Regions from separate parts of the Paenibacillus sp. FSL H7-0350 genome, predicted to be linked through region 3. Evidence: predicted binding sites of a transcription regulator. Region 3 holds the regulator's gene; each other region holds the start of a gene.
The links. Region 3 encodes Rex, which represses fermentation and respiration genes when NADH is low (regulators of the CRP and FNR family bind a similar motif). Its sites were predicted from a motif close to TTGTGAAATATTTCACAA; they were not measured.
Positions count from the first base shown of each region.

Region 1 (3,172 bases), 2.9 Mb from region 3:
GGTCCAAAAATCCGGAAGTTGCGGTTCTCTTCGTTGAGCGTAACAACCTCTTTCAGGTATTTCCCCAGCACGGCCATATCCTGTGCAATCACTTGACCCGGAACGGAATTATCCAGGGCGTAGTTGCGGAAGTTCGGCTTGTGCAGGTCTTTGATCAGCTTGCCGGCATTCGTTACAGGGTTCATCCCCATACGTCTGTCGCCGGTTGGCAGCAGCTCAGCCAGATCCGCGTTCAGACGGCCGTTCTCATCGAACAATTCTTCAGGTCTGTAGCTGTTCAGCCATTCAAGCAATGCCGGAGCATGCTTCATGTTCTTCTGATCAACCGGAATCGGCACCTGGTGGGCACGGAAGGAGCCTTCATTCGGCACGCCGTCCCATGCTTTGGGACCAGTCCAGCCCTTAGGCGTACGGAAGACCAGCATCGGCCATACAGGACGGGTAGTATCATTATTTTCACGGGCATTCTTCTGAATTGCGGCAATTCTCTCTACGATCGTATCCAGCACCTTCGCCATTTCCGGGTGCATCAGATCCGGGTTCTCGCCTTCTACGAAGAATGCTTCCCAGCCATTTCCGGCAAAATATGCGGTCAATTCTTCTCTGCTCATCCGGGAGAGGATGGTAGGGTTGCTGATCTTGAAGCCGTTCAAATGCAGAATCGGCAATACAGCACCGTCTGTAATCGGGTTGATGAACCGGTTGGACAGCCAGGAAGCGGCCAGAGGGCCGGTTTCTGCTTCGCCGTCACCTACAACTACTGCAGAGATCAGATCAGGGTTATCGAGAATCGAACCCACGCTGTGCGACAGGGAGTAACCCAGTTCGCCGCCTTCGTGAATGGATCCAGGTGTTTCAGGAGCAGCATGGGAGGCTACACCGCCAGGGAAAGAGAATTGCTTGAACAGCTTTTTCAGACCAGGGATGTCTTGGGTGATCTGGGGGTAGATTTCAGTGTAGCTTCCGTCCAGATAAGAGTTCGATACCATCACCTGACCGCCATGGCCCGGGCCTTCAATATAGAACATGTTGAGATCATATTTAGTGATTACACGGTTCAGGTGCGCATAGATAAAGTTCTGCCCAGGGATGGTGCCCCAGTGTCCGATCGGCTTCACTTTGACATCTGCATCCTTCAGCGGTTCTCTTAACAACGGATTATCCTTTAAATAAAGCTGGCCTACGGAGATGTAGTTCGTTGCACGCCAGTAAGCGTCAAGCTTTTCCAGATACGTTTTCGAGGAATAATCCACCTGTTCGATTGTTAATCCCATGTCTTCCACTCCCTAATCTTTTTCTTTGTATTTTGAATGTATCACTTCTACAGTTACATCATACATCGGCATTTCAGAAATTCAATCTTTTTAGAAATTAATACGGTCCAATATTGTGAAATTTTGAACATAGTATGAAATTCGCTGCAAAATTCGCACAAAATTATATTCTTTTTTATATTTATGGATTAATTTGTTATGTCCGAAAAGATGCCAAAAAGACCGGGACTCCTCCCGGCCTGCTATACCTCAGTTATGCTATTTACAACGTCCACCCGTTAATGCACAGACACGAACGTGTTGAACTTCAGATACTCATAATGGAAGCGCATATGCGAGAATTCAAACGGCGTGCCGTTATCCAGGAAGAAGATTCCTTCCATAATCCCTACGGGTTCATTCTCCTTCAGATGGAGCAGCTCCTGGTCATTCGGCAGCGACGGCTCGGCAAAAATAGACAAAAAGGATTTAGTCACCGCCAGATTGCGCGACTCCTCCAGATAATGAAAAATCGAGCCCTCGATAATCGTCTGGTCGAGATTTTGCACAATTTTGATCGGAATATATCCCGTCTCAATCATGAAGGGCGCACCTTCAAACAGACGCAGACGCACGATCTTATACACGAAATCATGGGGCATCAGGAACAAATCCCGCTGAAGCTCCTCCGTGGGCCGGATGACCTCGAAGCTCAGCACCTTGATCTCCGGCTTCTTGCCGTGCATCTGGAAGTTATCCGACACCCCCAGGTTAGAGCCCTCGTAATTGAAGATCGAATCGTTCTTTATGTATAGCGGATTGATGAAGGTGCCGGAGCCGCGTTTCTTGAAAATAATGCCCGAGCTCTCCATCTTCATCAGCGCACGCTTAATGGTACTGCGGCTAACCTGATACGCCTCGCTGAGACTGCGCTCATCCGGCAGCTTCATATCGGCGTACTGCCCGGCAAAGATCTTCGTTTTGAGGTCAGCAATAATCTGCTTGTAGACAAATTGGGTCATGGGGTGCTCCTTCGTCGGGTCTTTGCAGAACCAGTTCATTCAAGATTAAATATATCATAATTTAGATAGGGCAAAAAGGATGAATCCACGGATTCACCCTTTTTGACGCTTGTTGTCCCAATCCCTATACCATTTGACAATCTCCCGGCTCGGTTTCTCCGCAACCTCTGCTTCCATAACCGTTTCCAGTAATACATATTGTCTTTGCACCAGAAAATGAAAGCCCATGCTATCCGATATTTGCATGTACAATAATTGCGCTTGCTCCTCTAACGGATAGCGGGTGCACACCTGTTCAATATGCTTAAAGGCCTGTTCATATTCTGCATTCCCCATATACCAGCGGACCAGATTCAGCTTGAGCCGAATCCACTGCAGCTGGAATCTCTGCCGTTCAAGCTCCGCCCACACATAATCGTACCCCTCCAGATATTCGCTCTTGAACAGCTTCAGGATTCGTTCATATTCAGGCAGTGTGTCATTCGACAGCTCTAACCCCGCTTGGATAAAGCGGTCAAACTCATCAACGTCCAGGCAGATCCCATCCAGCTTGAGCAGATAGCCGTCCGCCGTATTTTGCAGGAGAATCCGTTCTCTGCTGAAAGGCTCCAGCATTTTGCGGATATGATACACAGCGGTATATAACTGCGGATAGGCCCTGTCCGGATCAAAATCAGCCCATATTAGCTCAATTAGAGTCGCTTTACTGACCACTTTGCCGCGATGATGCAGCAGATAAAAGAAGATTTCCTGCGCCTTCGCCGTTCTCCATTGCAGTGACGGAAGCTCCTGACTCCCTTCGTAGATCCGGAAGGCATCGAGCATCAGCATCCTCCAGCTTGTCTGCGCTGACGTTGCCCGGGCTGCCAGGCCAGGCTTCTGCTGAGCATTCAATCT
Region 1 is NZ_CP151972.1:4,687,307-4,690,478, reverse strand. Features, by position in the region: gene NYE24_RS21560 (phosphoketolase family protein) at 1-1,274, opposite strand, end outside; gene NYE24_RS21555 (GntR family transcriptional regulator) at 1,553-2,275, opposite strand; gene NYE24_RS21550 (response regulator) at 2,369-3,172, opposite strand, start outside.
Region 1: the regulator Rex is predicted to act here: its motif matches at 1,388-1,405, upstream of NYE24_RS21560 (phosphoketolase family protein).

Region 2 (3,172 bases), 2.6 Mb from region 3:
GCAGCGCCGCCAGTGGAATCAGCAGCTTCTGGGCCAGCTTACGCGCCCGTTCCTGCAGATCTCCAAGCGTACGGAGCGTAGTGAACATCAGCCCGTGTACCAGACACAGCAGGACAACCGTAATCCCTGCAACCACTGTATACGTATTGACGATATCGAAGAATCCGGCATACATCTGCATATCCTTGTCGATCGGCAAGCCCTTGATGAAGCTGGCGAATACCACGGCGAGCAGGAACGGCGGCAGGAAGCTGCCGAAGAAGATGCAGACATCCCATGTTTTCTGCCAAGTCTTGGAATCACGCTTACCTCTGAACTCGAATGCGACACCACGGGCGATCAACGCCAGCAGAGCAACTACAAACGGTATATAGAAACCGCTGAACAGCGTAGCATACCAATGCGGGAAGGCCGCGAACATTGCACCGGCACCCGTAATCAGCCATACCTCATTCGCATCCCAGAACGGCCCAATCGAATTGATCAGTATCCGGCGCTCCGTATCATTCTTGGCCAATATCTGTGTCTCCATCCCTACACCGAAGTCGAAGCCTTCCAGGAAGAAGAAGCCGACGAACAGCACCGCAATCAGCAGAAACCATAATTCATTAAGTGACATTGGTTAGCCCTCCTTGTTATACGGATCGTGGGATTCACCGTGTTCGTTATCCATAGCATAAGGACCTTTTTTAATCACTTTGACGAACAGGCCGACCAGCACTGCACCCAATATGGCATAGATCGCGTTAAAAGTAATCACCGAGAACAGCACCTGTCCGCTGGTAATATTAGGCGACACACTGTCTTCTGTAGTCATAAGTCCGAATACAGTCCATGGCTGACGCCCGATCTCTGTCATAATCCAGCCGGCCGTATTGGCAATCGGCGGAAGCAGCAGTCCCCAGAACATGAAGCGCATGAACCAGGTATTGGGTCTGTCCATCTTTTTGCGCCACATGAGGTAGATAGCATATACCCCGAACAGCATCATCAGCGTGCCGGCAGCAACCATGATCCGGAAGCTCCAGAAGGTTGTTTTGACCGGCGGAATATAATCTCCTGGTCCGTAGGCTACTTCATACTCCTTCTGTAGCTCCAGCATCCCCTTCACATCACCGGAGAATTTACTGTAGGACAGGAAGCTCAGCAGATACGGAACCTGAACTTCATTGCTGTTGGTTTGGTTCTTCACATCGATATTGGCAAATACCGTCCAAGGTGCCGGGTCGCCGCTCTCACCCCACAGCGCTTCGGAAGCCGCCATCTTCATGGGCTGTGTCTCTACCAGATATTGAGCCTGTGCATGTCCTGCAACCGCAACGCCGAAGGAAGAGATAACCCCTACAATTGCTGCGATCTCGAATGATTTCCGGAAAAAGGCGACGTCCTGCTTCTTAAGCAATTTGTAAGCACTGATCCCTGTTACCAGGAAGGCACCTGTAGCGTAAGCGGCAAGCACTGTATGCGGAAATTCCACCAGCAGCTGGCCGTTTGTAATCAGTGCGAAGATGTCATTCATCTCAGCCCGGCCGTTGTTAATCTGGAAGCCGACCGGATGCTGCATGAAGGAGTTAGCCGCCAGAATCCAGAATGCCGACAGCATCGTCCCGAAGGCCACCAGCCAGATCGATAATAGATGAATCCGCTTGGACACCTTATCCCAGCCGAAGATCCAGATTCCGATGAATGTGGACTCCAGGAAGAAGGCCAACAAGGCTTCAATCGCAAGCGGAGCCCCGAACACATCACCGACGAAGCGCGAATAATCCGACCAGTTCATTCCGAACTGGAATTCCTGCAAAATCCCTGTTACTACACCTACTGCAAAGTTAATCAGGAACAGCTTCCCCCAGAATTGCGCCATTCTTTTGTACTCTTCATTGCCCTTTCTTACGTACATGGTCTCCATAATGGCAATTATGAGCGCAAGTCCGATCGATACTGGCACAAAGAAATAATGAAAAATTGTCGTCGACGCAAATTGTATACGTGACAGCAGTACTGTATCCATATTTCTCCCCTTCCTTCTCCCTATTTCGTTATGTCTATTTTGTCAAATTTCCGACGCCTTAAGTGTGATGATTGTCACATTATACACCCTGTTTAGGCATGAAAAACAAAATATTTGTGACAAATATCACAATATTGCATATAGAAAGCAAAAAAAATAAGACGGTTTCACCGTCTTACATTTATCCAGCATGTATAGTATATAGTTGTCTTGATTCATAAAGGTATTGGTCTAGGTAATGGAAATACCTTTCTTAAGCGATTTGAGATCGCCATTTGAATTAAGCAATTGCGGCAGCATCTTCATGCTACGAACCATTGGGGAATGACAGAGACGGCAGGAAGGCGCGTGTTCAAATGCGAAATTATCCCTCATCCATCCATTGCAATCCTCATTGGTACAGGCCCAAATTGCGGTATTTTCTTCCGGTACTTCCTCCAAAGGCTTTTTCCGGTAGTTCATTGCCGTTCCTCCTTCCTTTATGTTGCAAGCAAGTAATGATAAAAAAAGACCGTCCCAACTTTCACAAGCGGGGACGGTGTCTTCTATTAATTACAGTTTTACAACGTTTTCGGCTTGTGGTCCGCGGTTGCCTTGAACAACGTTGAATTCAACGCGTTGGCCTTCGTCCAAAGTTTTGAAGCCGTCGCCAGTGATTGCGCTGAAGTGAACGAATACGTCGCTTCCGCCTTCAACTTCGATGAAACCGAATCCTTTTTCTGCGTTGAACCATTTAACTGTACCTGTTTGCATGTGTGTTACCTCCACAAATTTAAATTAATATGTTCTTTTTATCTTCAGACAAAGAAAAAATTCACACATTGAGAAAGGTTGTATCTTTGGTTGACAGCCCTTTTCAATGCGAGAATAAGGTATCAATGTATGAATAATTTCATGTTACCACACCTTAATAACAAAGGCAAGCTGTTCTATCCTAATTTCTCCGTTTTTCCCCTTATAAGGGCCACTTCCCAATGTAAGGGCTACCAGTCGTATTAATTTGTAATATTTATACCCATTACTACCAGTTACCCCATTTATTTATTCTTGAAACAGCCCCGCCCTCTTCTTTTTTCCTGAAAAGGACGGCTTCAACTGTTTCCGTAATCGTGACTGCCTCATTATTATATACGGCCATTTCCAATTTTATTCCTCCGGCTT
Region 2 is NZ_CP151972.1:4,342,964-4,346,135, forward strand. Features, by position in the region: gene cydB (cytochrome d ubiquinol oxidase subunit II) at 1-619, opposite strand, end outside; gene NYE24_RS19880 (cytochrome ubiquinol oxidase subunit I) at 623-2,011, opposite strand; gene NYE24_RS19885 (cold-shock protein) at 2,243-2,473, opposite strand; gene NYE24_RS19890 (cold-shock protein) at 2,564-2,764, opposite strand; gene NYE24_RS19895 (hypothetical protein) at 3,033-3,155, opposite strand; gene NYE24_RS19900 (trypsin-like peptidase domain-containing protein) at 3,158-3,172, opposite strand, start outside.
Region 2: the regulator Rex is predicted to act here: its motif matches at 2,126-2,143, upstream of NYE24_RS19880 (cytochrome ubiquinol oxidase subunit I).

Region 3 (3,172 bases):
AGCCGGTACCGCTGTAGGATCACCGCTTACGCCCTTGTGGATCAGAGCCGCCAGCCTCATCTCTTCGAACATATCCAGATTGTTGTTGCTTGCCGCGCCGTCTGTACCCAGGGAGACCTTAACCCCGGCTCGCAGCAGCTCAGGAACACGTGCAACCCCGCTGGCCAGCTTCAGGTTACTGCCGGGGTTATGCGACACGCCAACGTTATAGCTGGCCAGAATCCCGATCTCTTCATCGTTCAGATGAACCCCGTGGGCAATGAGCGAAGGACGGGTGAACATCCCCAGCTTCTCCAGATGTGCGACCGGACGAAGGCCGTAGTCAGCAACGTTCTGCTCCACTTCATGGCGCGTCTCGGACATATGGGTATGCATCGGCAGGTCCAGATCATGGGCAGCCTGCACAAACTTCATGAAAAACTCTGGAGGACAGGTGTACGGAGCGTGCGGTGAGAGCATAGTTGTAATTCTGCCGTCAGCCTTGCAGTGCCAGTTACGGGCAAAAGCAACCGCCTCAGCGAGCTTTGCTTGCTGTACCTCTTCCGGGCACAGCCCAATTACGCCGCGCATCAGCACCGCACGAATACCGGACTGCTCCGTTACTTCCGCTACCCGGTCCATATGATCATACATATCGAGGAAGGTGGTTGTGCCGCCCTTCAGCATTTCCAGTACGGACAACGAGGTTCCCCAATATACATCATCACCAGTGAATTTCTCTTCCATCGGCCACATCTTCTCCTGCAGCCAAGTCTGAAGCACCATATCGTCGCCGTATCCGCGCAGCAGTGACATGGCCGTATGCCCATGGGTATTGACCAGACCCGGCATGAACAGCAGACGGCTGCCGTCTACGACCTGAGCGCCATCCTCCACTACCGGCTCAGCTTCACCTATGTAAGTAATCAGATCATTCTCCAGGGTCATATACCCGCTTAGAACCGGCTTGTCGCTGCCCGGAACCAGGAAGTGCCCGTTCTTGATTATCGTGATCTTACTGCTCATCTTCTGCCTCATCCTTTCCATCATGCAAATAATAGGCCAGGCTCTGCAGATCTGTGGTGAAATCTGCGGCATGAATCCGGATATTGGCAGGCGTCCTGAGAATAACCGGTGCGAAGTTCAGAATCGCCTCAATGCCGGAGTCCACAAGAATATCAGCTACATTCTGGGCTTCGCTGTCAGGTACGGTAATAATCCCGATGCGGATGCCCTGCGAGCGGATTGTGCTGCTTAACTCCTCCATCGGCTGCACAACCAGCGAGTTGATCTGCTGGCCCACCTTCGGCGGGTAGGCATCGAAGATCGCAGTAATCTTCATCGTATCCTTCAAGTAAGCGTTGTAGTTAGACAAGGCATGACCGAGATTACCGGCTCCAACCAGTGCAACATTAATTTGCTGGTCAAGCTTCAGGATATGGCGAATCTTCTCAATTAGATAGGATACATCGTAGCCGATACCCTTCCTGCCAAAATCACCGAAGTAAGCCAAATCCTTACGGATCTGGGCGGGATTCAGATCAAGCTTCTGGCCCAGCTCCTGAGAAGAGACTGTGGAGATTTCACGTTTTTGGAGATCGTTCAGGAAACGCAGGTACACTGGGAGCCTGCGCACGACGGCCTCCGATATTTTATCCGATTTCATGTATTCTCCTCCTTAATAGTTGTGTTATACCCGTTCAATTATAGCAACCGTGCCCCCCGCCTGCCGGATCGGCAGGACAGGGCGGGAACGGATCTTCAGGTTAATCATGACTTATTAATAATAGCAATAGCAGATGAATTAGGAAACCCCGCCGTCTTCCAGCCATTCGGCAATTCTCGGGACCATCTGCTCGGTGAGCATATGCTCCATCTTGGGACCGGGGAGTGAATACAGGAAGTACTTTCCGTAATGCGATTCAATTACTCTAGTATCGTACACAATTACGATGCCCCGGTCCTGCGCCGTGCGGACCAGCCGCCCGAAGCCCTGCTTGAAGCGGATGACTGCCTGCGGCACGGACAGCTTCATGAACGGGTTCTTCTTCTGTGCCTGAAGCAGCTCCGACTTCGCTTCTGCCAGCGGGTGATTCGGCGGCTGGAACGGCAGTCTGACAATCGCCAGGCAGGTCAATGCTTCTCCCGGAATATCTACCCCTTCCCAGAAACTGCTGGTACCGAGCAGGACCGAAGCCGGGCTGTCCTGGAAGCGGCGGATCAGCTTGCTCCGGCTGCCGCCCTCCACACCTTGTCCGAGCACCGCGATATCCTGGGAGGCAAGCGCCTCCTTCAGCGGGTCATAGACCTGGCGCAGCATCTTGTAGGAGGTGAACAGCACCAGCATTCGCCCTCGTGTAGTTACAGCAGTCTCGGCGAGGGAATGAACAAGCGTGTCCACAAAACGGGCATCCCCTATACTTCCCTTGACGCTCGGGAAGTCGCGGGGAATGACCAGCAGAGCCTGCTCCCGGTATTTAAACGGCGACGGAAGCAGCGCTGTCATCAGACGCCCCTGCTCCGCAGCTTCACCAAGGCCCAGGTTATCGATCATGAACTGGAAGGACTTATCCACGGATAAGGTGGCCGAGGTCAGGACAATACTCTTCTTCTTGTCGAAGAACAGCTCCCTGAGCTGGGTACTGACATCTACAGGAACGGCATACATTTGCAGCGACTTGCCTTTATAATTACCGCTTCCCTCCAGCCAATACACGATATTCTCATCGTTCAGGCTCATGAAGAAGCGGATCTGCTCTCTAATGGATGCCAGATCCTTAAATAACCCGCCGATATCGGTCACAAGACTGTCCGAGGAGGATTGGCTGTCCGTGTCACGCATCTCACTGAGCATCTTGTCACCCTTGCGGATGATATCGCTCAGACTGAGGTTCAGCGTATTCTCAAGGGCCGCCAACTCCTCCCAATCCTTCGGCTTCTTGCCCGGCTGCAGGCGGGCCACCAGTTGGCCTGCTTCACCGGCTCCGGCATCGCTGCGCTCGGGCAGCAGGCTGAAGAGCCGGTCGCTGAGCGCATCCCAAGATTCCTTCACCGTCAGCAGATCGGGATAGATCCGGTCGATCACGCCGCTCCATTCGGAAGCCTGCTCACTGCCCGAAGACTGCAGACTCTGGCGGAGGGCAGGCAGCTGCCCGCTCCGGCTATCCTTATAGAGGCGGGTGAGGGTATGGGC
Region 3 is NZ_CP151972.1:1,743,045-1,746,216, forward strand. Features, by position in the region: gene NYE24_RS08145 (amidohydrolase) at 1-1,005, opposite strand, end outside; gene NYE24_RS08150 (redox-sensing transcriptional repressor Rex) at 995-1,645, opposite strand; gene dinG (ATP-dependent DNA helicase DinG) at 1,784-3,172, opposite strand, start outside.

Region 4 (3,172 bases), 270 kb from region 3:
CCGCTGGCTGAAGCCGCTGCTGAGAAGGGTCTTGACCCGGCAGCAATGGTACAGGAGCTGAACAAGCTGCAGGAACAGCATCCGGTGCTGGAAGAGGATACCGCCTGGAACGAGGCTTCGTCAGAGGAGCTGGTGGATTATATTGTGAACAAGCATCACCGTTATCTGCGTGAAGAGCTTCCGCTTATCAGTCAAAATGTAACCAAGGTGTTCCGCGTTCATGGTGAGGATTCACCGCATCTGGGAGAAATGCACCGTCTGTTCAATATGCTGCGTGAAGAGCTGTTGCAGCATACGGCGAAGGAAGAAGAGAGCGAATTCCCTAAGATGCTAGCCTACACCCAGAACCCGACTGAAGAAGGACTTACTGAGCTGCGCGGATTGCTGCATAATCTGGAAGCTGAGCATGACGGGGCGGGAGAGATTCTGCGTGAGCTGCGTAGAGTTACTAATGACTATACACCGCCCGCGCATGCCTGCACGACTTATCGCCTGACCTATGCCCGTCTTGAAGAACTGGAAGGCATGACCTTCGAGCATGTGCATCTGGAGAACAACATTCTGTTCCTGCGTTATCAATAGGACCGGCTGCAATGGATAAGTCCCTTCGGGGACTTTTTACTTTTTATACCGGCAGAAATGATTTGAGAACCCTTCCTCTATGCGTTATCCTTAAAGAGTCCGGGAAATACATATGAAGGCGGTGCCGTGGGATGTCCACGAAATGGATGCGCTTAATGCTGTGCCTTCTCTTGCTGGCCGCGGCAAGCGGTTGTGGCTTGGGATCAGGGAATGGCGGCAGCAGTAACGGAGGCCAGGGACTAACCTTTTCAGTCAAGGTGGGTGACAGCGAAATGGCCGGAAGCTCAGCCAGATTGCTTAACGAAGCTTACGTGCCTGGGAATTCAATAATAGAGCTGTTTAGGAAGAGTGGCGTTGTTACATTTTCAGCGGATGGAACTAATATTCTTGAGGTGAATAAGGTTTCCCTGGGTCAGGATATGAGCTGGGAGATTCAGGTGAACGGCAAGAAGGTTCAAGAGCTGAATACGACCCTGGAACCGGGTTCGGCCATTACGATGTCAGCAGGGCCTGCCGGAGCCGGAAAGATGTTTCAGCCTGTCATCATCACTGTGAACGGGGGGAGCGAGCAGCCGGAGCTGACACATTCGAATGTGCTTTCTTTTATGCAGGATATGTCCGTCAAGGGATTGCTCCAGAACAGCGGTATGGTCCAGCTTGCCGAAGATAACCGGACGGTGCTTACTGTGATGGAATATACCCCGCTCAGCAGCGAGGAATGGAGACTGAAGGTCAACGATAAAGGACTGCTCGGCAATGGAGTGGACATGAAGCTCAGTCCACAGGACAAGCTGGAGATCTCTCTGGTACTGAAATAAGTGAATGAAGTAGATGAGTGAGATTGTGTACCCGATGAACGGATATCTGTGCGAAACTGCATGGGTATCCGTTTTTTTGAATAATAAATCTCTATGCTTCACGCCAGAAATTGTCCTATATAAGAACGGCGAAGTCATTTTCAGTTGTGTGAAAAAATTCACATAAGATGTGACTGTGGTCACACTTGCCATGGAATGGGGGACAGTATAATTTCTCTATCAGGTAAGTTATTGAAGAAATCAGAGTTTCTGAAGGAGGGTCTACCAATGGCAGCGGAAAGAGAAAAGTTAGTGCTGATTGGAAATGGCATGGCGGGAGTAGGCACTATTGAGCAGATTCTGAAGCTGGGCGGCGCTTATGATATTTCGGTCTTCGGCAGTGAGCCGCATCCCAACTATAACCGGATTATGTTGTCCTATGTACTTGAAGGCAGCAAATCGATTGAAGACATCATTCTTAACGATCTCGGGTGGTATGAAGATAATCATATTACACTGCATACCGGTACGACGGTCACCAGGATCGATGATCAGAACAAACTAATATTGACCGATAATGGACTGGCGGTTCCTTACGATAAAGCAATTATTGCAACGGGTTCGAATTCTTTCATTCTCCCCGTACCCGGCAGCACCAAGGATGGAGTAGTCGGCTTCCGCGATATCGCGGATTGTGATGCAATGCTGGCAGCGGCGAAGCAGTACCGCACGGCGGCTGTGATCGGCGGAGGACTGCTGGGTCTGGAAGCTGCGAAGGGCCTGGTCAATCTGGGCATGGATGTTACCGTTGTGCATCTGCTGGAGGATCTGATGGAGCGCCAGCTGGACCGTACCGCTTCTTCAATGCTACAGGCAGAGCTTACGCGTCAAGGTGTGAGATTCGCCATGGGCAAGCAGACGGTTGAATTGACCGGAGAAGAACGGGTGACTGGTCTACGATTCAGTGATGGCAGTGTGCTGCCGGCAGAGTTTGTAGTGATGGCTGTTGGAATCAAGCCGAATGTCCAGCTTGCGAAGGACAGCGGAATCACCGTTAACCGCGGGATTGTAGTTGACGATTATATGCAGACTTCCATGGCAGATGTGTATTCTGTCGGTGAATGTACAGAGCACCGGGGAACCTGCTACGGACTCGTAGCACCGCTATTCGAGCAGGGCATGGTTCTCGCCAAGCATCTGTCCGGTGTACAGACTCCGGGCTATGAAGGCTCAGTTGTAGCAACCAAGCTCAAAATTTCCGGGGTAGATGTATTCTCCGCCGGTGAATTCACCGAAACGCCGGAGCATACCGTCATTTCTGCCAAGGATGAATGGAAGCGAACCTACAAGAAGATTTTGCTTAAGAATAATGTGATTGTCGGTGCTGTTCTGTTCGGTGATGTAACGGAATCTGCCAACCTGCAGAAGCTTGTGAAAAACAGCACAGAGATGACCAATGAAATCTATGATGAGGTTATGGGCACAAGCTGCTGTGGCGGAGGCGGAGCCAAGAAAGGCATGTCTGTTGAAGCGATGGCCGATGAAGAAATCGTCTGCGGCTGCAACGGCGTAACCAAAAAAGCGATTGTTGATGCTGTTACGGAGAACGGCTTCACTACGGTAGATGAGATCAAAGCCTGCACGGGTGCAACCCGCTCCTGCGGCGGCTGTAAGCCAGTGGTGGAGCAGATTCTGCAATTCGTTCTCGGAGACAGCTTCCAGCAGAGCGCCAAGCAGGGAATCTGCAGCTGCACCTCGCTTAGCCGGGATGAGATCGTTGCCGAGATTACGGC
Region 4 is NZ_CP151972.1:2,008,772-2,011,943, reverse strand. Features, by position in the region: gene ric (iron-sulfur cluster repair di-iron protein) at 1-582, shown strand, start outside; gene NYE24_RS09455 (hypothetical protein) at 714-1,400, shown strand; gene nirB (nitrite reductase large subunit NirB) at 1,668-3,172, shown strand, end outside.
Region 4: the regulator Rex is predicted to act here: its motif matches at 1,547-1,564, upstream of nirB (nitrite reductase large subunit NirB).